4 regions of the Streptomyces sp. NPDC001153 genome follow, and region 1 is predicted to be linked to each of the others. Evidence: riboswitches for the same ligand, from Rfam matches in the RefSeq annotation. Region 1 holds a riboswitch; each other region holds the start of a gene.

The links. A riboswitch is a leader RNA that binds a small molecule or an ion and turns the genes downstream of it on or off. The one in region 1 is predicted to bind cobalamin.
Region 2: linked by a shared signal. The riboswitch ahead of ACWDEN_RS15435 (CbtB domain-containing protein) and the one ahead of ACWDEN_RS09575 (ribonucleoside-diphosphate reductase subunit alpha) in region 1 are both predicted to bind cobalamin.
Region 3: linked by a shared signal. The riboswitch ahead of ACWDEN_RS01835 (Nickel transporter NicT) and the one ahead of ACWDEN_RS09575 (ribonucleoside-diphosphate reductase subunit alpha) in region 1 are both predicted to bind cobalamin.
Region 4: linked by a shared signal. The riboswitch ahead of ACWDEN_RS18905 (cobalamin biosynthesis protein) and the one ahead of ACWDEN_RS09575 (ribonucleoside-diphosphate reductase subunit alpha) in region 1 are both predicted to bind cobalamin.

Annotation. Positions count from the first base shown of each region.
Region 1 is NZ_JBSFJZ010000006.1:282,455-287,876, forward strand. Features, by position in the region: gene ACWDEN_RS09570 (ribonucleotide-diphosphate reductase subunit beta) at 1-67, opposite strand, end outside; gene ACWDEN_RS09575 (ribonucleoside-diphosphate reductase subunit alpha) at 67-2,436, opposite strand; cobalamin riboswitch at 2,563-2,702, opposite strand; gene ACWDEN_RS09580 (zinc ribbon domain-containing protein) at 3,105-3,509, shown strand; gene ACWDEN_RS09585 (GNAT family N-acetyltransferase) at 3,476-3,997, opposite strand; gene mctP (monocarboxylate uptake permease MctP) at 4,073-5,422, opposite strand, start outside.
Region 2 is NZ_JBSFJZ010000011.1:218,958-224,379, forward strand. Features, by position in the region: gene ACWDEN_RS15425 (alpha/beta hydrolase) at 11-775, opposite strand; gene ACWDEN_RS15430 (hypothetical protein) at 1,100-1,462, shown strand; cobalamin riboswitch at 1,536-1,673, shown strand; gene ACWDEN_RS15435 (CbtB domain-containing protein) at 1,711-1,932, shown strand; gene ACWDEN_RS15440 (CbtA family protein) at 1,952-2,704, shown strand; gene ACWDEN_RS15445 (histidine phosphatase family protein) at 2,764-3,345, opposite strand; gene ACWDEN_RS15450 (BPL-N domain-containing protein) at 3,484-4,281, shown strand; gene ACWDEN_RS15455 (hypothetical protein) at 4,566-5,195, opposite strand; gene ACWDEN_RS15460 (hypothetical protein) at 5,329-5,422, opposite strand, start outside.
Region 3 is NZ_JBSFJZ010000001.1:397,237-402,658, forward strand. Features, by position in the region: gene ACWDEN_RS01815 (hypothetical protein) at 1-215, opposite strand, end outside; gene ACWDEN_RS01820 (hypothetical protein) at 545-754, shown strand; gene ACWDEN_RS01825 (PepSY-associated TM helix domain-containing protein) at 940-2,382, shown strand; gene ACWDEN_RS01830 (metalloregulator ArsR/SmtB family transcription factor) at 2,453-2,812, opposite strand; cobalamin riboswitch at 2,862-3,082, shown strand; gene ACWDEN_RS01835 (Nickel transporter NicT) at 3,110-4,219, shown strand; partial or broken gene ACWDEN_RS01840 (GNAT family N-acetyltransferase) at 4,367-4,585, shown strand; partial or broken gene ACWDEN_RS01845 (GTP-binding protein) at 4,641-4,913, opposite strand; gene ACWDEN_RS01850 (MFS transporter) at 5,087-5,422, shown strand, end outside.
Region 4 is NZ_JBSFJZ010000015.1:63,402-68,823, reverse strand. Features, by position in the region: gene cobN (cobaltochelatase subunit CobN) at 1-341, opposite strand, end outside; gene ACWDEN_RS18910 (cobyric acid synthase) at 338-1,882, opposite strand; gene ACWDEN_RS18905 (cobalamin biosynthesis protein) at 1,879-2,844, opposite strand; cobalamin riboswitch at 2,949-3,090, opposite strand; gene ACWDEN_RS18900 (hypothetical protein) at 3,233-3,460, opposite strand; gene ACWDEN_RS18895 (anion permease) at 3,495-4,745, opposite strand; gene ACWDEN_RS18890 (lysozyme) at 4,889-5,422, opposite strand, start outside.

The sequences.
Region 1 (5,422 bases):
GGCGGAGGGTGAGTTCGAAGCCCGGGTCGAGCAGGTTCGTGTTACGGGTGGTGGTCGGAGCGGTCATTACTGGCAGGCCTCGCAGGACTCGGGGTTCTCAAGGGAGCAGGCGACCGCGTCGGGGTCGGCGACCTGCTGGACGGGGATGGTCTTCTGGGGCTGCGCCTGGCCCTGGGCCGCGCGGGCGATGCGGGTCGCCGGGCGGGAACGCAGGTAGTACGTCGTCTTCAGCCCCGACTTCCAGGCGTAGGCGTACATCGAGGAGAGCTTGCCGATGGTCGGCGTCTCCAGGAAGAGGTTCAGGGACTGGGCCTGGTCCAGGAACGGGGTGCGCGCCGCCGCCATGTCGATCAGGCCGCGCTGCGGGATCTCCCACGCCGTGCGGTACAGCGCCCGTACGTCGGCCGGGATCCACGCGAAGTCCTGCACCGAGCCGCCCGAGTCGCGCAGCGCCTCCCGGGTGCGCGCGTCCCACACGCCCAGCTCCTTCAGGTCCTGCACCAGATAGGAGTTGACCTGCAGGAACTCACCGGACAGCGTCTCGCGCTTGAACAGGTTCGACACCTGCGGCTCGATGCACTCGTACACGCCCGCGATGGAGGCGATGGTGGCGGTGGGCGCGATGGCCAGCAGCAGGGAGTTGCGCATGCCGACCTCGGCGACACGGCTGCGCAGGGCCGCCCAGCGCTCCGGCCAGGTCAGCTCGACGCCGTAGTGGTCGGGGTGCAGCACACCCCGGGCCGTACGGGTCTTCTCCCAGGCCGGCAGCGGGCCGTTGCGCTCGGCCAGGTCGGCGGAGGCCTCGTACGCGGCGAGCATGATCCGCTCGGCGATCCGCGTGGACAGGGCCTTGGCCTCCGGCGAGTCGAAGGGCAGGCGCAGCTTGAAGAGGACGTCCTGCAGACCCATCGCGCCGAGGCCGACGGGACGCCACTTGGCGTTCGACCGTCCCGCCTGCTCGGTCGGGTAGAAGTTGATGTCGACCACGCGGTCGAGGAAGGTGACGGCGGTGCGGACGGTGTCGTCCAGCCGCTGCCAGTCGATGTCCCCGTCGGCCACGAAGGCACCGAGGTTCACCGAACCCAGGTTGCAGACCGCCGTCTCCCCGTCGTCCGTGACCTCCAGGATCTCCGTGCAGAGGTTGGAGGAGTGGACCACGTGCCCCGGCAGGGCCGTCTGGTTGGCGGTGCGGTTGGCCGCGTCCTTGAAGGTCATCCAGCCGTTGCCGGTCTGCGCGAGCGTGCGCATCATCCGGCCGTACAGCTCACGCGCCGGCATGGTCTTCTTCGCCAGGCCCGCCTCCTCGGCCTTGCGGTAGGCGGCGTCGAACTCCTCGCCCCACAGGTCCACCAGCTCCGGCACGTCCGCCGGGGAGAACAGCGACCACTGCGCGTCGGCGTTGACCCGGCGCATGAACTCGTCCGGGACCCAGTGCGCGAGGTTCAGGTTGTGCGTGCGGCGGGCGTCCTCGCCGGTGTTGTCCCGCAGCTCCAGGAACTCCTCGATGTCGGAGTGCCAGGTCTCCAGGTAGACGGCCGCGGCGCCCTTGCGCCGGCCGCCCTGGTTCACGGCCGCCACCGAGGCGTCCAGGGTCTTCAGGAACGGCACGATGCCGTTGGAGTGCCCGTTGGTGCCGCGGATCAGCGAACCGCGGCTGCGGATACGGGAGTACGACAGACCGATGCCGCCGGCGTGCTTGGAGAGCCGGGCGACCTGGTGGTAGCGGTCGTAGATGGAGTCCAGCTCGTCCAGCGGGGAGTCGAGGAGGTAGCAGGACGACATCTGCGGGTGCCGCGTGCCGGAGTTGAAGAGCGTGGGGGAGGACGGGAGGTAGTCGAGCCGGCTCATGAGCCCGTAGAGCGCGGCCACTTCGTCCACGGAGCGGGTCGTGTCGTCCTCGGCCAGGCCGCTCGCGACCCGCAGCATGAAGTGCTGGGGCGTCTCGATGACCTTGCGGGTGATCGGGTGCCGGAGCAGATAACGGCTGTGCAGGGTGCGCAGGCCGAAGTAGCCGAAGCGGTCGTCGGCCCGGCGGTCGACCAGCGCGTCGAGCCGCTCGGCGTGCAGCCGCACGAAGTCGGCGGTGCGGTCGGCGATGAGCCCCTCGCGGTGCCCCACGGCCACGGACCCGGTGAAGGACGTCACGCCCTGCGAGGCGGCCTCGGCGCGGATGGAGAGGGTCAGCAGCCGGGCGGCCAGCCGGGAGTAGGCGGGGTCCTCGGAGATGAGCCCGGCGGCGGCCTCGGTGGCCAGCTCGCGCAACTCCGCCTCGTCGGCCCGAGCGGACCGGCCGCGCAGCGCGGCGGCGGCGACCCGGCCGGGGTCGGCGTCGGGGAGGTCGGCGGTCAGCTCGGTCAGGGTCCGCAGCAACGCGGTACCGGGACCGTCGGTCTCCAGGCCGCTGGCTGAAGCCGGATCTGCTGGCGCGATGGTCACGTGGGGCTCTCCCTCGATCGGCACGGGGGCCTTGTGGAGGGCAGGGGGCAGCCACGAGCGCGCACGGCGTCGCGTCCACCGGCCCATCCCACGAGGCCCGGACGTCTGAAGGCCACCCGGACCGGACGGCCGGGTGCGCTGCCGGCAGGTCCTCGGACTGACTCCTGTGCACGGCGTTTCTGGGAACGGACATGCACAAGTACACCGTTGCGGGACAGTTCCGGATTCACACCGGATTCCCCTGCGGCGACAGCGAGGATGAGCATACATCTAGTGGCGGGCTGTCGTGTCACCCCCAGATGTTGTGTTGTGGCGGCTTCGGAGCGTGTTCCCCGGATATAACCGGTACGGAGGGATCCAGGTATGGGTCTTTCTCGGGCGTACGGTCGTGCAGCCAGATCAGTCGCTCGATCGAGTGATCCGCTGTGAACGTGCAGGTGCGTGCCGACGCCCTTGCAGGCGGCGGCACTTGAGGCGACTCCGCGCGCCTGCAACGAGGCTGCGACCTGGTGTAGTCGCGTGGCGTTCGACAAGGATGTGAAGCGCAACTTCGAGTTGCGGCAGCGCACGTACGGCGAAGTGAAGTCCAGGTGGGGGCTGGGGGCTGGGGGCACAAGCTGCCCAACATGTGATCAAGAAGACCTGCATCAGTCACAAGATTGCGAAGCATGTGGCCCCAACGGGCCACCCACTCCAGCTGGGCCTTCGCCCAGCTCGGGCAGTTCATCGCGTACAAGGCCCGCCGGGCGGGGGTACCGGTGGTGTACGTCGACCCGGTGTACACCCCCCGCACCTGCGCAGAGTGCGGGCACATGGACAAGGCGAACCGGGTCTCCCAGGCCCGCTTCGCATGCCGGTCCTGCGGATTCGTTGATCACGCGGACCGGAACGGCTCCCGCAACATCCGCGCTCGCGCGCGGGAGTTGTGGCGATGCGGGGCCCAGTCAACGGCCCCCGCCCCACCCCCGGAGCAGCGGGGTGAGGCAGGACGCAGACGCAGCGCCACCGCCAGTGACGCCCGTTGTGCAAGCCCGTCGCCTCAACGAGGGGTGGTTGACAGCGTCAACTCGTAGGTGAGCAGGGTGATGTCGAGCTGCTCCGGCAGCGGATTCCAGTCCCGCTCGGGTGTGCGAACGAAACCCAGCCGTTCGTAGATGCGGTGGGCGGCGTGCATGGTGTGCTGGGTGGACAGGACGATCCGCACACAGCTCTCGATGGTCCGCGCCCTGTCGACGCAGGCCCGCACGAGGGCCTCGCCGACGCCCCGGCCACGCGCTGTCCGGGCGACGGCCAGCATCCGTATCTCGGCCTCCCCGGGGCGCGCGATGTCGGCCATGGGACCGCCGGACGGCACGAAGGTCACCCCGCCGAGCACTCTGCCGTCCTCCACGGCGACGAGCACGTCCGCGTCGGCGGCGCGCTTCGCCACGTCCCTCAGCTCGCCGAGGTACGAGTCGCCCTCTCCGAAGTCCAGGAGGCCGTCCTGAAGATAGGCCTGGGCGGTGATCTCGCCGAGGCTTTCGTAGTCGCCCGGCGTCGCCTGCCGGATCACGAAGTCCATGGCACCGAGTGTGCCGTAGGGGTACGACAACGGGCCGCCGGATTCTCCTCCGGCGGCCCGTCGTACGACAGTCGTTCAGTGACCGGCGCCCGCCGTCGCCGGCGGCAGTTCCACCTGTACCCCCGGCTCGCCCGCGTCCGCCGTGTAGTCCTCCGGCTCGGTCTCGTCGACGCCCTCGGGGGCCTTCGCGGCCTTGAGGACGAAGGTGAGGAGCACGGTGACCACGACGTTGAGGACGAACGCGGTGAGGCCGATGTAGCCGATCTCGCCGATGCCGGGGATCTCTTTGGCCGAGCCGCCGAAGTGCTTCTGGGTCGGGGAGGCGACACCGTACGCGGCGACCGTGCCGTACGCCATGCCGACCGCCCAGCCGGCGAGCAGGGCCCAGCGGTGGAACCAGCGGGTGAACAGGCCGCCGACCAGGGCCGGGAACGTCTGCAGGATCCAGATGCCGCCCAGCAGCTGGAAGTTGATGGCGACCGTCTTGTCCATGGTGAGGACGAAGACCAGCGCGCCGACCTTCACCAGCAGCGAGACGATCTTGGAGACCTGGGCCTCCTGCTTCGGCGTCGCGTCCGGCTTGATGAAGTCCCGGTAGATGTTGCGGGTGAAGAGGTTCGCCGCCGCGATGGACATGATCGCCGCCGGGACCAGCGCGCCGATGCCGATCGCCGCGAAGGCCACGCCCGCGAACCAGTCCGGGAACATGTTCTCGAACAGCTGCGGGATGGCCAGCTGGCCGTTGGTGACCTTGACCCCGGCCGCGATCGCCATGAAGCCCAGCAGCGCCAGCAGGCCGAGCATCAGGGAGTACAGCGGCAGGATCGTGGTGTTGCGGCGGATCACGTCACGGCTCTTGGAGGACAGGGTCGCGGTGATCGAGTGCGGGTACATGAACAGGGCGAGGGCGGAGCCCAGGGCCAGGGTGGCGTACGTCCACTGGCCGGTCTGCGGGGGCACGAGCGCGCCGCGCGGCTTGCCCGTCGCCGGGTTGACCTGGCTGAACGCGTGGCCCGCCTTGGCGAAGATGTCGTCGAAGCCGCCCAGCTTGATGGGGATGTAGATGATCGCCACCGCGATGACGATGTAGATCAGCGCGTCCTTGACGAAGGCGATCAGGGCGGGGGCGCGCAGGCCGGAGGAGTAGGTGTACGCCGCCAGCACGCCGAAGGCGATCAGCAGGGGCAGGTCCCGCACGAACCAGTTGGTGCTGCTGTCCCCGCCGACGCCCATCACGTCCAGCACCGCCTGGATGCCGACGAGCTGGAGCGCGATGTACGGCATCGTCGCGAGGATGCCGGTCAGCGCGACCGCCAGCGACAGGCCCCTGGAGCCGAAGCGGCCCCGGACGAAGTCGGACGTGGTCACATAGCCGTGGCGGTGGCTGACCGACCACAGGCGGGGCAGGAACGTGAAGATCAGCGG
Region 2 (5,422 bases), on a different contig from region 1:
ACCGCTCATGTCACGCCGGCACGGTGGCCGTTCGGCCGAGATGCCAGGCGAAGAACCGGACCGCGCTGGCGGCCTCGAACCGGGGGAGCTCCTTGTGCCTGCCCGCGTTGGCGTGCAGCGACTTCTCCTTCGAGGCGAAGGCGTCGAACAGCGCCAGACTGGCCTCGCGCGGGATGTGCTCGTCGTCCCACTGCATGTCGTACTCGATCGGGACGGTGATCTGCTTCGCCTTCTCCGCCAGGACGTCGGGCCAGTGCTGACCGAAGACCGCGGCCGTGATCCTGGGCTCGATCGCCACCAGCGGCACGCCGATCGCGGTGCCCATGTTGATGCCGAAGTAGCCGACCGGCCCATCGGCGCCGATTTCCGGAAGCTCCTGGAGGGCGTCCAGGGTCGCCTGCCATTCGGGGACGGCGAGCTCCGCCAGGTGGGCGTTGTAGCGCACGACGACCGGGCCTTCCGGCTCGCCCGCCGCCCTGGCCCGGAACAGCTCGGCGATCTCCTGCTCGTCGTGTGCCGTGCGCGGCCGGTCGCCGTGACCGGGCGCGTCGATACAGGCGACGTGGAAGCCGCAGCCGCTCACCAGGAGCTGTGCACGACCCGCCATCGCAGGATGCTTCTTGTGGTTGCCGCCGCCGTGGCCCATCAGGACCAGGGGCGCACGGTCCGCGCCGGATGCGGGCGACCAGAGGACACCGGGGACCTCGCCCAGGGTGAAGTCGCGTTCGATCACGCCGTCGGCGGAAGACTCGGAGATGAACTGCAGAGATTTCATGGCGTGTTGCCTTTCGGGAGTGCCTTGTTGTCGAGGCGCTCCCGGCGACACCTACGTCGATCGCCCGACCGTGACGACGAGGGGGAGCACCCACACGAATGCAGCGTTCATGGGTCTCACCTCCTCGGCTGGTACACGGTCAACTGCAAGCTAACAGATCGATGATCAACCCGCCCAACCCTTTTTCCCGCCACGTGCACGGCCGAACACGCCCTCCGCAACCGGGTGTTCTCCGCCGTGGAATGATGACCGGCGACACAAGGCGACGGCGGGGAGTGACGCGGCGTGCCCGAGAGGCCGGCGGAAGAGGCGTCGGACGACGCCGTGGCGGGGAGCGGCGCGGCACCGTGCCGGGTCGTCGTGTGCCGGGACTGCTGCTGCGGCAGTCCCAAGGTGACCGGGGTCGATCACGCGGCGCAGACCGCGCGTCTGCGGGCGGAGGTGCCGGTGCGCATCTCCGACTGCCTCGATGTGTGCGACCAGGCCAACGTCGTCGTCGTACAGCCGTCCGCCGCGGGCCGGGCCGCCGGCGCGCGGCCGGTGTGGCTCGGGCTCGTCAACGACCCCGACGCGACCGAGGACATCGTCACCTGGGTCCGCTCCGGCGGCCCCGGAGTGGCCCCCCTACCGGACATCCTCGGCCTGTACGCCTTCACCCCGCCGCGGCGCCGCACGGATTCCCGCTGACCCACCGGTCCCGTACCGTCCCACCAGCTGGGAGAGGAAGATCACTTGGGAGAGAGGCGGTCTTGGCCATGCGCGCGTCACGCGGTACGGTCGATCCGATATCGATGACGGCGAAACGGAAGCCGGTGGGAATCCGGCACGGTCGCGCCACTGTATGCGGGACCCCCAGGGGCTCGTGAGTCAGACCCGTGGTCGTCGTCCTGTGCACCACCGAGATGGGACGCGAACTCCCAGAGGAGGGTCCTGCCATGGCGCAGACCGTCGCCCAGCCGACAGCCACCACCCCCGTCGTTCCCGCCCAGCTGCCGCTGAAGGCGATTGCTCCCTGGGCGGTCTTCTTCGGCATCCTCATGCTGATCCTGCTCTACTTCGTCGGCGCCGAGCAGGGCGCCACCTCCGTGTTCAACGGCACGGACGTCCACGAGTGGGTGCACGACGCCCGCCACCTGCTGGGCTTCCCCTGCCACTGACGCGACGAACACCGCGCCCATGAACTCCGCAACCGTACGGAACCTTCTCGTCCGGGGCATGCTCGCCGGTCTCGCGGCCGGTGTGCTCGCCCTGGTCGTGGCCTACGTGCTCGGTGAGCCGAACGTCGACAAGGCCATCAGCTTCGAGCAGGCTCACTCCCACGAGCACGAGATGGAGGTCGTCTCCCGCTCCCTGCAGTCGACCGCCGGCCTCGCCACCGGTGTCCTCGTCTACGGCGTCGCCTTCGGCGGCATCGCCGCGCTCGCCTTCTGCTTCGCCCTCGGCCGCGTGGGCCGCTTCGGCCCGCGCGCCACGGCACTGCTGCTGTCGGGTTGCGCGCTGCTCGCCGTGTACGTCGTCCCGTTCCTGAAGTACCCGGCCAACCCGCCGTCGGTCGGCAACCCCGACACCATCGGCAAGCGGACCACCCTGTACTTCCTGATGATGCTGCTCAGCGTCCTGCTGGCGGTCGCCGCCACCATCCTGGGCAAGCGGCTCGCCCCGCGCCTGGGCACCTGGTGGGCCACGGTGGCCGCAGTGATCGCGTTCACCGTCGTGATCGGCCTGGCCTACCAGTTCCTGCCCGCCGTCAACGAGGTGCCCAAGGGCTTCCCCGCCACCCTGCTGTGGCGGTTCCGGCTCTCGGCACTGGCGATCCAGACCGCTCTGTGGGCCGGATTCGGCCTCGCCTTCGGCGAGTTGGCCGAACGGCTGCTGAACCCCAAGCCGGTTACGGCCGCGAACCGGCGAGCGGTTCCCGCCGCGCACTGACTCCCCGCGTACGGCACAGGGCCCGGCGGAACCGCCCGCCGGGCCCTGTGCCGTTCCGCCTAATCGGCCTCCGCCGCGGCAAGCGGACACCCCAGCCGCAGATTCCAGCGCCCGGCCCGGCCGCTGAGCTCCGTCACGGTCAGCGGCGGCACGTCGAGGCGCCAGAAGACGGCCGCGGGCATGCCGAGCGCATGGACGACGGCCCCCCGCACCACCTCCGGCTCGACGACGGCGACCGTACGGCCCTCCCACTCCTGCGCCTCGGCCAGCCAGCGCGCGACCCGTCCGCACAGATCCCGCACGGACTCACCCCCGTGCGGTGCGCACTCGGGGTCGGTGAGCCAGCGGCCCACCGCCTCCGGCTCGGCGGCCCCCACCTCCTCCAGGGTGCGCCCGCGCCAGCGGCCCACGTCGAGACCCGCCAACTCCGCTACCTGCAGGCCGTCGAGGCCCAGCGCCGCGGCCGTCTCCCGGCAGCGCACGCCGGGGGAGGTGAGGACACGGACCGCGGAGGGCAGGGTTCCGGCCGCCGAGCGGGCACGTGCCGCTCCGCTGCCGTCGATCGAGCCGCCGTCGTCGAAGCGGGCCTGGCGCAGCGACGCGCTCATGGCGGGGGAGAGGAGAAGGACTCGGCTGGTCACGTGGTTCAGAGGTACCAGCATCCGCGCACGGCACACAAGGCCCGGCCGACGACCGGGCCGGCCGGGGGTTTGCGGCGCACCGCACGGACTGGCGATCATGGGGTGGCTCGGTTCCTCCGGAAGAACAGGCGGCGGCACGTGATACCTCCCGTTCCCTCCATCGACCGGCGCCGGCTGCTCGGCCGGGTCCTTCCCGCCGCGGCCGCGACCCTGCTCACCGGGACGGCCGCCGCCTGTGCCGGGACGGGTTCCTCCCCGCGGGCGGCCGAGCCGCTGCTGGCGTTGGTCTACCGAGGGCCCGCGGCCTGCGACGGATGCGCCGAGGCGGTCGCCGCGGTGCTGAAGAAGGCCCCGCGTCCGTTCACGGTCGCCTACGTCGGCCCCGACGAGGACGTCCCCCTGACCGCGGCCGGTCTGGCGGACGCCGACGTCTACGCACAGCCCGGCGGCAACGACGATCTCGGCGGCACCTGGACGAAGCTGAGGGGCGCCGCCGGGGCGATCCGTGACTGGACGCGGGCCGGCGGCCGCTACCTCGGATTCTGCATGGGCGGCTATCTGGCCGACAGGGACCCGGGGTTCGGCCTGCTGCCCGGCGACACCGACCAGTACATCACCTCACCGCGCGCCTCGGTCCATGACGCGACGGACACGCTCGTGCCGGTGACCTGGAAGGGCAAGCGGCGTCACATGTACTTCCAGGACGGGCCGTACTTCGTGCCGGCCGGCGGTGCGGACGTGTCCGTACTCGCCAGGTACGACAACGGCACGGCCGCCGCTGTCGTCGCGCCGTACGGCAAGGGGCGGGTCGGAGTCGTCGGGCCGCACCCGGAGGCGGATGCCTCCTGGTACTCCGACGCGGGGCTGAGGAATCCCGACGGCGTCCGCCTCGATCTCGGTCACGACCTCATCCAGGAGACCGTCAAGGGGCTGTAGCGGTCCACGCCTCCCGCCCTCCTGCCGGGCGGGAACCGGCGGTTCAGCGGAAACAGGCCTCCAAGCCGAAGACGTACGTCGGGTTCGTACCGGCGGCCGACGGCATCGGACAGGACGGCGTCACCCGCAGACCGGTGACATCGGTCCACACACCCTCCCGGCTCACCCGCACCGTCGGCGCCCTGCTCTGGTTCGCGGTGCTCCGCCCGTACGGGGGGCCGGGCGGAACACCGCGAAGTCCTGGGCGGGCGCGCACGTCGGACAGACCGCCGCCCGCCGGTCCGCTACAGCGCCACGTCTCCGCACAGGTGGACCTCGACGCCCAGCTCCGCGAAGAGGGCGGCCTTGGCGCGCAGCGCCCTGTCGGCCGTCTCCGCGTCGGGGGCGTAGGCCACGTTCAGGTGATTGGCGCGGTGGCGGGCCATGAACTGGTCGCGGCTGACACCGTGCAGCACCGCGTGCATGATCGGCCACTGCGGGGTGGTGGCCTCGAGGCGGCGCCGGGTCTCCTCCGCCGGCAGCTCGATCGCGGTGGCCCGGCCGAGGTCGACATGCAGCCGGCCGTCCATCAGGAACACCCGGGACCAGACGACCTCACCCGGCCTGGAGACCCCGCTGAGCGTGCCGCCCCCGAGCGGGAAGTACATCGGGGGCTGCCGCATGCTGTACGACTTGTGGTAGCCGCCGTTGTGGGAGGCGGGCACCGAGCCGGAGATCTCGAAGACCCACACGAACCGGCCGTCGTACTCCTCGCCCCAGCGGATGTCGTGCAGCGTGGTGGCCGGGTCCAGGCCCATCGCCGTCCAGATCCGGTTGGTGACCAGGGAGTCGACGGCGACACCCTCGTCCACCTCGTTGAAGTGCGGCAGCGGCGCGCCGGCGTACAGCTCACGGGCCCCGTCGCGGCTGAACACCGGCGGGCGCTGGACGTTGTTGAGCAGACCCTCGGCGAGGTCGCTCGCCGGGACGGTGTCCTTCAGGCCCTGCTGGTACTGGATGCCGACCGCGTCGAGCCCGAAGTCGTCGGCGATGCGCAGCGCGGCTATGTTACATCTTGAACTGGCTGAGCAACTGGGCGTCGGTGAGCTCGGTGGCCTCGTCCGTACCGGTGTGGAAGGTCATGCCGGCGTGGTCCAGCCAG
Region 3 (5,422 bases), on a different contig from region 1:
TGTCCGGCCAGAGTCCCCATGCCAATGGCGGCCAGCGACCGCTCACGGCCACCCAGCAGACAGCCGACCGCGAAGACGGGCACGAACGAGGCGACCTGTATCCACACCGGCGGCGCCATGCCCGTGGCCATGACATGCCCTACGGCAGCGAGCAGCACGCACAGCACGGCGAACACCGCCGCGCGCACGCTCCGCACCGCCAGGGACACACTCACAGCACCTGATGCTGCCACGCACCCAAAGGATCTCTCCCCCGGCCCAGGCACACGCATCACCGCCCACGGACTCATACCTGGTCGACCTGCCTCCTCCTTACAAGTCGGACGCGAGTGCCGTTCAGTTCCCAGCCACCTCTGCGAAATCGAAGCACCGGTAGCACTCCAAGGAGCACGGGTGCACACCCACCGCCTCCGCGCCCCCTGCACACCACGGGGTCGCGCGTCCGCCTCGTCCACGCCGGGTATCCCCGGGACAGTCCCCCGCGGCCACCGGTCCGTCCGGACACCGGAGTGCCGCAAACCCCATGCCACGGAGGCGGATCAGCATGACCGACACCAGCGGGCTGGAGCCCGTCGCCACGTTCTGCGGCAACTGCGACTGCGGCTGTCCCCAGCTGTTCGTCGACCCGGCCGCCCCCACCGACCGCCGCATCGTCCTGACCGACGACTTCGGCCAGCACGTCCAGATGAGCGCCGACCAGTTCTCATCGATCGTCGCGGACGCCAAGGCAGGCAAGCTGGACGGCATCGCCTGACCGACCGCCGCAGGGCAACGCGAAGGCGGCCCGCATCGGCGACTCCCTGCTCCAGTCGCTGAGACGCCGGGCCGCCCGACCCTCGCGACCGACCGGGTGTTCCACATCACACCAACGGCACGGAACTCACCGTTCCACTCGGCCGACAGCTGACGTGACACCCGTACGCCGCAGGAGCAGCCCCCATGTCCGTCGAACCGCCCACCACCGCCCCACCCCGCTCGGCCGGCGATGCCGGTGAGCCGGCCCTGGACCCTTCTTCCGGGGCGGCTCCCTCGGCCCTGCGCACGCTGCGCACGCTGGTGCTGCGCCTGCACTTCTACGCGGGCGTGTTCGTCGCGCCGTTCCTGCTCGTCGCGGCGGTCACCGGACTGCTGTACGCGGGCTCGTTCCAGGCCGAGAAGATCGTGTACGCCCACGAACTGACCGTCCCGGTCGGCGACCACAAGCTGCCGATCTCCCGGCAGGTGGCCGCCGCCCGCAAGGCCCACCCCGAGGGCACCATCTCCGCCGTGCGGCCGTCACCGCAGCCTGATGCGACCACTCGCGTACTGCTGTCCGGAGTGAAGGGCACAGCCGCCGACCACACCCTCGCCGTGTTCGTGGACCCGTACACCGGCAAGGTGCGCGGCGCGCTGAAGCAGTACGGCTCCACCGGCGCCCTGCCGCTGCGCACCTGGATCGACGAGCTCCACCGCGACCTGCATCTCGGCGAAACCGGCCGCCTGTACAGCGAGTTCGCCGCCAGCTGGCTGTGGGTGATCACGGGTGGCGGCCTGGTGCTGTGGTTCGGCCGGCGCCGCGCCCGCCGCAAGGTGCGCGGCACCGCAGGGCGGCGGCGCTCCCTGACCCTGCACAGCACGGTGGGTGTGTGGGCGGTCGGCGGCCTGTTCTTCCTGTCGGCGACCGGCCTGACCTGGTCCGCCTACGCCGGAGCGAACATCGGCGACCTCCGCGAAGCCCTCGGCCAGTCCACGCCGTCCGTCACCGCGACGGTGAGCAGAGGGCACGAGGGACACGACTCCATGGCGGGCATGGACATGAACGGCATCGACATGGGCTCGCACTCCGGCGCACGGTCCGACGTGGGTCTCGACGCCGTCCTGAAGACGGCCCGCACCGAGGGTCTGTCCGACCCGGTCGAGATCGTGCCGCCCGCGGACTCTTCCTCCGCCTATGTCGTACGGCAGATCCAGCGCAGCTGGCCGGAGAAGCAGGACTCGATCGCCGTCGACCCGGCCACCGGCAAGGTCACCGACGTGCTGCGCTTCTCCGACTACCCGGTGCTGGCCAAACTGACCCGGTGGGGCATCGACGCCCACACCGGCACCCTGTTCGGCCTCGTGAACCAGATCGCGCTGGCCGGCCTCGCCCTGGCCCTGGTCCTCCTCATCCTCTGGGGCTACCGCATGTGGTGGCAGCGCGGCCGCGGCTCCGCCTTCGGCCGCCCGATTCCCCGCGGTGCCTGGCGGCAGGTGCCGGTGTACGTGCTGGTGCCCTGCGTCGCGGTGGTCGCCGTCGTCGGCTACTACGTCCCGCTGCTCGGGATCCCGCTCGCCGGCTTCCTCGCGGTGGACATCATCCTCGGCTGGGTCACACGCCGTCGTACCGGGCACGCGCACGCCTGAACCGAGCGGCCGCATCTGCGCGGGAGCGTCGCGCGACACTTGCCGCGATCGCGTGCGGCCGCTGATCTCGTCATGCTTCTCGGGACACGCAGTGTTCGAGCAGCGCGGCCGTCGGGCCCTCGACGAGCCGGTAGCGCACGATTCGGCCGTCCTTCTCGCCGTCGACGATGCCCGCGGTTCGCAGCAGGCGCAGAGCCTGGGACACGGCGGTGTCCCTCATGCCGGTGGCGACGGCGAGGTCGGAGACGGCGATCGGACCGGCCTCGTGAAGGGCGAGCAGCAGGGCCAGGCGCCCGGGATCCGACAGCAGAGAAAAGCGGTCGGCCCAGACGCGTACACGCTCGGGCTCACCGACGGCCGCGATGGCATCGCAGACCCGATGGCCGTCGATGATCCGCTGCCCGGCGCGTTCCGCGGGGACGAGATGCATGGACCCATCATCGCAGTCCGTGAAATCCCGCTTCAATACCTGCACAATTATGCAGCCTTGCAGCCTCGGCCTCCGGCCTTCTAGGGTGAGCGGGCCGTGGTGTTCGGGAAGACCGGTGACAGCCCCTCAGGGGCTCAGTCCGGAGCGGCCCTCGCCACTGTGATCGGGGAGTTCCCGCCCCATGCATTGCCACTGGCCTCGCGGCCGGGAAGGCAGGGGCGGGCGCGATGACCCGTCAGCCAGGAGACCGGCCACGGCAGCACGAAGCTGATCCACGAGGTGCTGGAGCGTGACCGTATGACCATGCCCGAAGGCGTGCCCGAAACCGCCGTCTCCCCTTCCTTCCGCTGGCGGCGCGAGGACACCGTCCGAACCGCCGGCCTCCTGGCCGTGATCGTCGCCCTGCACGTGGTCGCCTTCGGGATCCTCTTCCTGCTCGTGGTCCCGCGCCACTACGAGGTCGGAAGCAAGGCGTTCGGGGTGGGCCTCGGCATCACGGCCTACACCCTCGGCATGCGGCACGCGTTCGACGCCGACCACATCGCCGCGATCGACAACACCACCCGCAAGCTGATGGCCGACGGCAAGCGACCGCTCTCGGTGGGCTTCTGGTTCGCGCTCGGCCACTCCAGCGTGGTCGTCGTCATGGCGGCGCTGGTCGCCGGCGGCGCCAAACTCGCCGGCACCCTGATGAACGACAACTCCCGCACCCACCAGGTCCTCGGCACCCTGGGCACCACCGTCTCCGGCGGCTTCCTGTACCTGATCGCCGCCCTCAACCTCGTCGCGCTGGTCGGCATCGCCCGTGTCTTCAGGGCCATGCGGAACGGGCAGTACGACGAGGCCGAGTTGGAAGCCCACCTCGACTCACGCGGCTTCATGAACCGCATCCTGGGCCGGCTCACCAGGTCCGTCCGCCGCCCCGGCCAGATGTTCCCCCTCGGCTTCGTCTTCGGCATCGGTTTCGACACCTCGACCGAGGTGTTGCTCCTGGCCCTGGCCGGTAACGGCGCCGCCGCCGGCCTCCCCTGGTACGCGGTCCTGTGCCTGCCCCTCCTCTTCGCCGCCGGCATGAGCCTGTTCGACACCCTCGACGGCACCTTCATGAACTTCGCCTACCAGTGGGCGTTCTCCAACCCCGTCCGCAAAGTGTTCTACAACCTCACCATCACCGGCCTCTCCATCGCCGTCGCCTTCTTCGTCGGCACCATCGAACTGGTCGGCGTCCTGCACGACAAGCTCAGGCTGAGCGATGGCGTCAGCGGCTGGATCGCGGGACTGAACCTCGACAACGTCGGCTACGTCATCGTCGGCCTGTTCGTGGTCGTCTGGGCCGTGGCCATCGGCTACTGGCGCCTGGCCAAGGTCGAGGAACGCTGGGGCACCCACACCGCCGACGCCGGCTGACGACACCACAGTGGAAAGCGGGCGGGCTCTGCCTGGACAAGGTCGAGGAAGGGAATCCACTCGTCCAGCGGGTAGCGCACACGGACGACCGAACCGCTGCGGCGATGAGAGCAGTGAGCATGAACAGGTGACGGTGGCCCGGGACCGCCGCTGCGCGCCCTGGACCGCCTCATCCTCATCCGCGACGAGGTCGAGGCCGCCGTCGGATGGCCGACGATGCCGGCCGAGGTGCTGCCCCGCCCGGCGGGGACCACCGTGCTCGACCCGTCGAAGTACGCGGTGGCAAGGCACGTGGACGAGTACGTGGGACTGGTCCGGGTGGGACCGCTGACCCGGCAGCCTCGGATCGGGTTGATCGCCGTCCGGGAGCTCGTCCGCCGCTGACGCTCCGACGCATCGCACCGAGCGACCGCTTCCTACACCGCCCCCGGCTGCGCGCGGCGGCGCAGGTCAGGTCCTCAAGCGCCGCGTACAGGCGCTGCGGATGGAAGGGCCGTTCGCGCCGCCAGACGAAGGTGCTCACGCCGTGCTCGTCGCACGACTGCGGCAGCAGCGCGCACGCAGGATGCGCACGGGCGGCGGCCGCTGCCACGTCGAAGCCCGCCAACAGCGCTGCCCCCAGGGCACCGTCGCTCTCCACCCGTACGCTTCGTGCGCCTGGTGTGAGCTGGGCGAGCAGCGCGTGCGATGACTCCGGCCACGCACCACCTTCGAGCCCCTGAACCGCCCTTCCATGAGCCGGCATGGTGGCCGCACGCATAGCCAACCCCCGAACTATGGTGCCCCACCACATGTGCCCCTGACCTGCATCTTCCTACGGTGTGCCGACACATACCCGTCCCCACCGCACACGAGGAAGTGGCGCACATGGCATCCGAAGCAGCATCCGCTCCCCCAACCACCGCCAGCCTCCCCCGTATCGTCGCCGCCAGCCTCATCGGCACCACGATCGAGTGGTACGACTTCTTCCTCTACGGCTCCGCCGCCGCGTTGGTGTTCAACAAGCTGTTCTTCCCGGATTCCGATCCGCTCGTCGGAACGCTCCTGTCCTTCCTGACGTATGCGGTCGGGTTCGCGGCCCGCCCGCTGGGGGCGCTCGTGTTCGGGCACTACGGTGACCGGCTGGGGCGGAAGAAGCTGCTGGTGCTCAGCCTGGTGATGATGGGCGGGGCGACCTTCGCCATCGGGCTGTTGCCCACGCAC
Region 4 (5,422 bases), on a different contig from region 1:
TCCAGCAGGTTCGCGGGCCCGCCCTCGACCAGGTACTTCAGTGCCTCGGCCACCACACCGGCCGGCACCGACGACTCGGCCATCAGCTCGGCGTCGGGCACGGCCTCGCCGCCCAGCAGCACGGTCGGGATCCCGGCCGCCTTCAGCGCGGCGAGCCCGTCCTCCCAGGCCCGTTTGCCGCCCAGCAGCCGTACGACGGCGAGGTCCGCGCCCTCGATCAGCCCCGGCAGCTCCTGCTCGACGTCCACCCGCGTCGGGTTGCCGATGCGGTAGTCCGCGCCGGAGGCTCGGGCCGCCAGCAGATCCGTGTCGGCGGTCGACAACAACAACACTGTGCTCATGCAGGCGCTCCCGGTGGGATGAAAGGCAGTCCTTGCGGCGCGCCCGACTCGATGAGCCGCCACAGCGCGTCCGTGTCCGCGTGCTGTTCGATCAGGTCGCCGAGCCGGTCGAGCTGCTCCTCGCGCAGCGCGGCGAAGGAGGTGTCCGGCGCGGGCACGAAGCGGCGGCCCGCGGCGGCGGCCACCTCGCGCAGGAAGGCCCGCCGGAAACCGTCCGACTCCAGCGAGCCGTGCCAGTGGGTGCCCCAGGTCCGGCCGACCCGGCAGCCGTCCAGGAAGGGTTCCCCTCCTTCCAGGGAGGCGACCCCGTGGTGGATCTCGTACCCCTCGACCCGCTCGCCGAGCGCCTCGCCGGCCGGCCGGGTCAGGGTCTTCTCGCGGGCGAACCGCACCCGCACGGGCAGGATCCCCAGGCCGGCCACATGCCCCTCGCGGCTCTCGACCTCGTCCTCGATGTGCTCGCCGAGGATCTGGAAGCCGCCGCAGATGCCGAGGACGGGCCTCTCATCGGCGGCCCGCCGCACGAGGGCGTCCGCGAGGCCCCGCTCCCGCAGCCACTGCAGCGCCCGGACCGTGCCCCGGGTGCCCGGAACCACGACCAGGTCCGCGTCCGCCAGCTCCTCCGGCCGGTCCACGAACCGCACCACGACCCCCGGTTCGGCGGCGAGCGCGTCCACGTCCGTGAAGTTGGACATCAGCGGGATCGCGCACACGGCGACCCGCAGCACGTCCTCGCCGGCGGGCGGGGTCACGGCCGACTCGCGGACCGTGCCGCGCAGCGAGACCCTCCCCCACGCTCGGCTTCGCTCGCGCGGGGGGACCCCCATCCCATCCTCCTCGTCGATACCGAGCCCGTGCCGGAACGGGAGGACACCGTAGGTGCGTCGCCCGGTGAGGCCCTGGAGCATCTCCAACCCGGGCTCCAGCAGGGAGACATCGCCGCGGAACTTGTTCACCAGGAACCCGGCTACCAGCTCCTGGTCCTCGGGTGAGAGCAGGGCGACGGTGCCGAAGAAGGAGGCGAAGACGCCGCCGCGGTCGATGTCGCCGACGACGAGCACGGGCAGCCGCGCGTTCCGCGCGATCCCCATGTTCACGATGTCGGTGCGCCGCAGATTGATCTCGGCCGGGCTGCCCGCCCCCTCACAGATCACCGCGTCATACGTGCCCCGCAACTCGGCGAGGCAGTCCAGTACCGTGCCGAGGAGCTTCTGCTGCCGTCCGCCGTGATAGCCGCGGGCACTCAGCTCGCCCACGGGCCTGCCCAGCAGCACCACCTGGCTGCTCTGTTCGCCGCCCGGCTTGAGCAGCACCGGGTTCATCAGCGCGGTCGGCTCGATCCGGCACGCCTGGGCCTGCATGGCCTGCGCCCGCCCGATCTCCGCGCCCTCGCGGGTCACGAAGGAGTTGAGCGACATGTTCTGCGCCTTGAACGGCGCCACCTTCACGCCCTGGCGCACCAGCCACCGGCAGATCCCGGCCGTCACGACGCTCTTGCCGGCGTCGGAGGTGGTGCCGGCGACGAGGAGTCCCCCGTTCACTTCCCACGTCCCTTCAGACCCTTGACGACACCATTGACGAGGAGGCGCGCGGCGACCGTGGTGCCGAGCGCGAGCACGCCGACGCGGCGGGAGAGCCGTACGGCCCGGTCGATGTCGGTGACCTGGACGGCCCGGCCGGTGTCGCCGTTGAGCACGGGCCGGTGCTCGACGCGGCCGCCGTAGGAGAGCGTGCCGCCGAGGCGCACGCCCAGGGCGCCCGCGAAAGAGGCCTCCACGGGGCCCGCGTTGGGGCTCGGGTGCTGGTGGGCGTCGGCCTTCCAGGCGCGCAGGGCACCCCGCGGGTCGGATCCGGCCGCGGCGGCGAGTACGGCGGTGAGCCGGGCCCCCGGCCAGCCCGCGACGTCGTCGAGCCGGGCGGAGGCCCAGCCGAAGCGCCGGTAACGCGGGGACCTGTGACCGACCATCGCGTCCAGGGTGTTGACGGCCCGGAAGCCCAGCAGCCCGGGCACCCCGCCCACGGCCCCCCACACCAGGGCGCCCACGACGGCGTCGGAGGTGTTCTCGGCGACCGACTCGACCACGGCCCGGGCGATCCCGTCGGCGTCCAGCGCCTGCGGGTCCCGGCCGCACAGATGCGGCAGCCGCGCCCGCGCCGCCTCGACGTCCCCGGACTCCAGGGCGCGCCCGATGGCGCGGGCCTCCCGGGCGAGCGACGTACCGCCGACGACCGCCCAGGTGGCGGCGGCGGTCAGCGCGACGGAGGCGGCGGGGCAGGGGCGTACGGCGCGTGCGGCCAGCGTGCCGAGTGCGACGGCGCCACCGGCGCACACGACGGTGTGCACGGCGCCCCAGCCGCGGTGGTCGTGCCACAACGCGCGGTCCACGGCAGCGGCCGCACGTCCGAACGCGGCGACCGGATGCCCGCGGCGCGGATCGCCGAGGAGCAGGTCACCGAGAAGACCGGCGGCGGCGCCGTACGCGAAAGTGCGATCGGCACCCATCGGCTCAGCCGGCCATGGGTACAGGAGCGGGCCTGGTGCGGGTCCTTGTCCTTCGGCAGCCGGGCATGGCGATCGATGTCCTCACTCAGGGTGTCCGCGCCCTGGTTCGACGAGATTCGGCGGTGAGAGTTCCTGGCTCCCGGGGTTTCTTCCCCGGTGACAGTGGCGGGACCGCGCCGGATTCGCACCGGCTTCCTCTCTTGCCGCCGTACATGGCCTGGGCAGTCCACCACGCGCCCGGAACGGCCGTCAACTTGCCGTTGACCTGCGAGGGGAGAGTGTGCCGATCCCCACATCGCGGGACGCCCGTGGCCTGTGGGTACGGCGAAGGCTCCCCTCCGTCACGCTGGGAGGGGAGCCTTCGTGCTGCCTGGTTCGTGGCGGTCCGTCAGGACTTGGACACGATGAGGAAGATGCCGTACGCCACCGCCGCCGCGCAGGCCGCGAAGCAGACGTAGGCGCCGGTGACGGCGAGGGCGGCGGAGTCGCCCTGGGCCGCGGCCTTCTCGCGCCGGGCCAGACCGTTGATGCCGAGGGTGAACAGGGCCACCAGGCCCACGGTGAACACGAGGCTGGCGCCGAAGACGGAGCCGAGGGCCGACCAGTCGATCTTCATGGGGTTGCTTCCTTGGTTACCGGTGGGGCCGGGGTCAGACGGTCGCGGCCGGCGGGGCGGCCTCGGGCGCGGGCTCGGTGGCGGCCGGGGAGGCGATCGTGGCCGTCAGGTCCTCGGTGATCAGGCCCGCCGGGGGCGGGGTCACCGCGGCGATGGCGGCGGTCACCACGCCGGCCAGCTCCTCGGTCTCGGTCACGACGTTGGTGTGGTCGACGACCTCACGGCGGGAGATCTTCCAGATCGCGGCGCTCGCGGCGACCAGGAAGACGGCCACGACGGCGGTGCCCCAGTCACCGAGATCGGTGACGGCCTCGGCGCCCCCGCCGACCAGCGCGGCGGCCGGGAGGGTGAGCACCCAGGCGACGGCCATGCGGGTCGCGGTGGACCAGCGGACCACCCCGCCCTTGCGGCCGAGGCCGGCGCCCATCACCGAGCCGGAGACGACGTGCGTGGTGGACAGGGAGAAGCCCAGGTGGGAGGAGGCCAGGATGGCGGTCGCGGCGCTGGTCTGGGCGGCGAAGCCCTGGCGCGGCTCCAGGTCGGTCAGGCCCTTGCCCATGGTGCGGATGATCCGCCAGCCGCCGATGTAGGTGCCGAGCGCGATGGCCAGGCCGGCGGAGAGGATGACCCAGGTGGGAGGGTTCGAGCCCGGGGCGATGGCGCCGCCCGCGATCAGGGCGAGGGTGATGATGCCCATCGTCTTCTGGGCGTCGTTGGTGCCGTGGGCGAGGGAGACCAGGCCGGCGGAGGCGATCTGGCCGGCGCGGTAGCCCTTGCGGGTGGCCTCGCCGTCGGCCTTGCCGCCGATGCCGTAGGAGAACCGGGTGGCCAGCATCGAGGCGACGCCCGCCACGATCGGCGCGGCGACCGCCGGGAGCAGCACCTTGGTGACCAGGACGTCGCCGTGCACGGCGCCGAAGCCGGCGGAGGCGACGGTGGCGCCGATCAGACCGCCCATCAGGGCGTGCGAGGAGCTGGAGGGCAGGCCCACCAGCCAGGTCACCAGGTTCCAGAGGATCGCGCCGACCAGGGCGGCGAAGATGACCTCGGGACGGATGCCCTTCTCGTCGACGAGACCCTTGGAGATCGTGTTGGCGACCTCCACGGAGAGGAAGGCGCCCACCAGGTTCAGGGTGGCGGACATGGCCACCGCGATCTTGGGCTTCATGGCGCCTGTGGAGATGGTGGTGGCCATCGCGTTGGCGGTGTCGTGGAAACCGTTCGTGAAATCGAACGCGAGAGCGGTTACCACCACTATCGCGAGGATCAGCGAGAAGCTTTCCATTTACCCAGGCAATCGTTCGAGGTCATTGGCTGGACGACCGTAGGCAACCTGGGTGAACGGAAGATGAACTGAGGCAGGCGTAGGGGTGTCCAGAGAGGGGGATCGAGGTTCCGCCCGGCTCCCGCGTCCCAGGCGCGCCATGGCTACCGGCCGCGCGCGAAGGTCCGCAGCCGGGCGGCGGTGCCGTTGAAGAGATTCTGGTCACCCGGCAGCCGGCCCCGGGTGCCGAACTGCCAGAACGTCCAGTACCGCCACCCGCCCGGCAGCTTCCCCGGCCGCGCGGCGTCGTGCCGGGCGATCCACAGGGCGTGGCTCTTGGCGAACGCGCGGCTGTTGCCGGTGCACAGCCGCCACCACTGGGTCGTCGTGTAGAGCACCGGACGGCGGCCGGTCTCCCGCTTGACCTCGTTGCTGAAGGACCGGATCCAGCGGACCATCCGCGTCCTGCTCAGGCCGTAGCACTTGTGCCGCTTGTTGTACGGGTTGTACTCGATGTCGAGCACGGGCGGCAGTGTCCGGCCGTCCGCCCGCCAGCCCCCGCCGTGCCGCACGAAGTACGCGGCCTGCCGGGCGCCGGAGGACCTGTCCGGCCGTGCGAAGTGGTACGCGCCCCGGTACAGGCCCGCCTTGCGCGCACCGTTGTACTGCTGGGAGAAGTAGGGGTTGCGGTAGTCCGT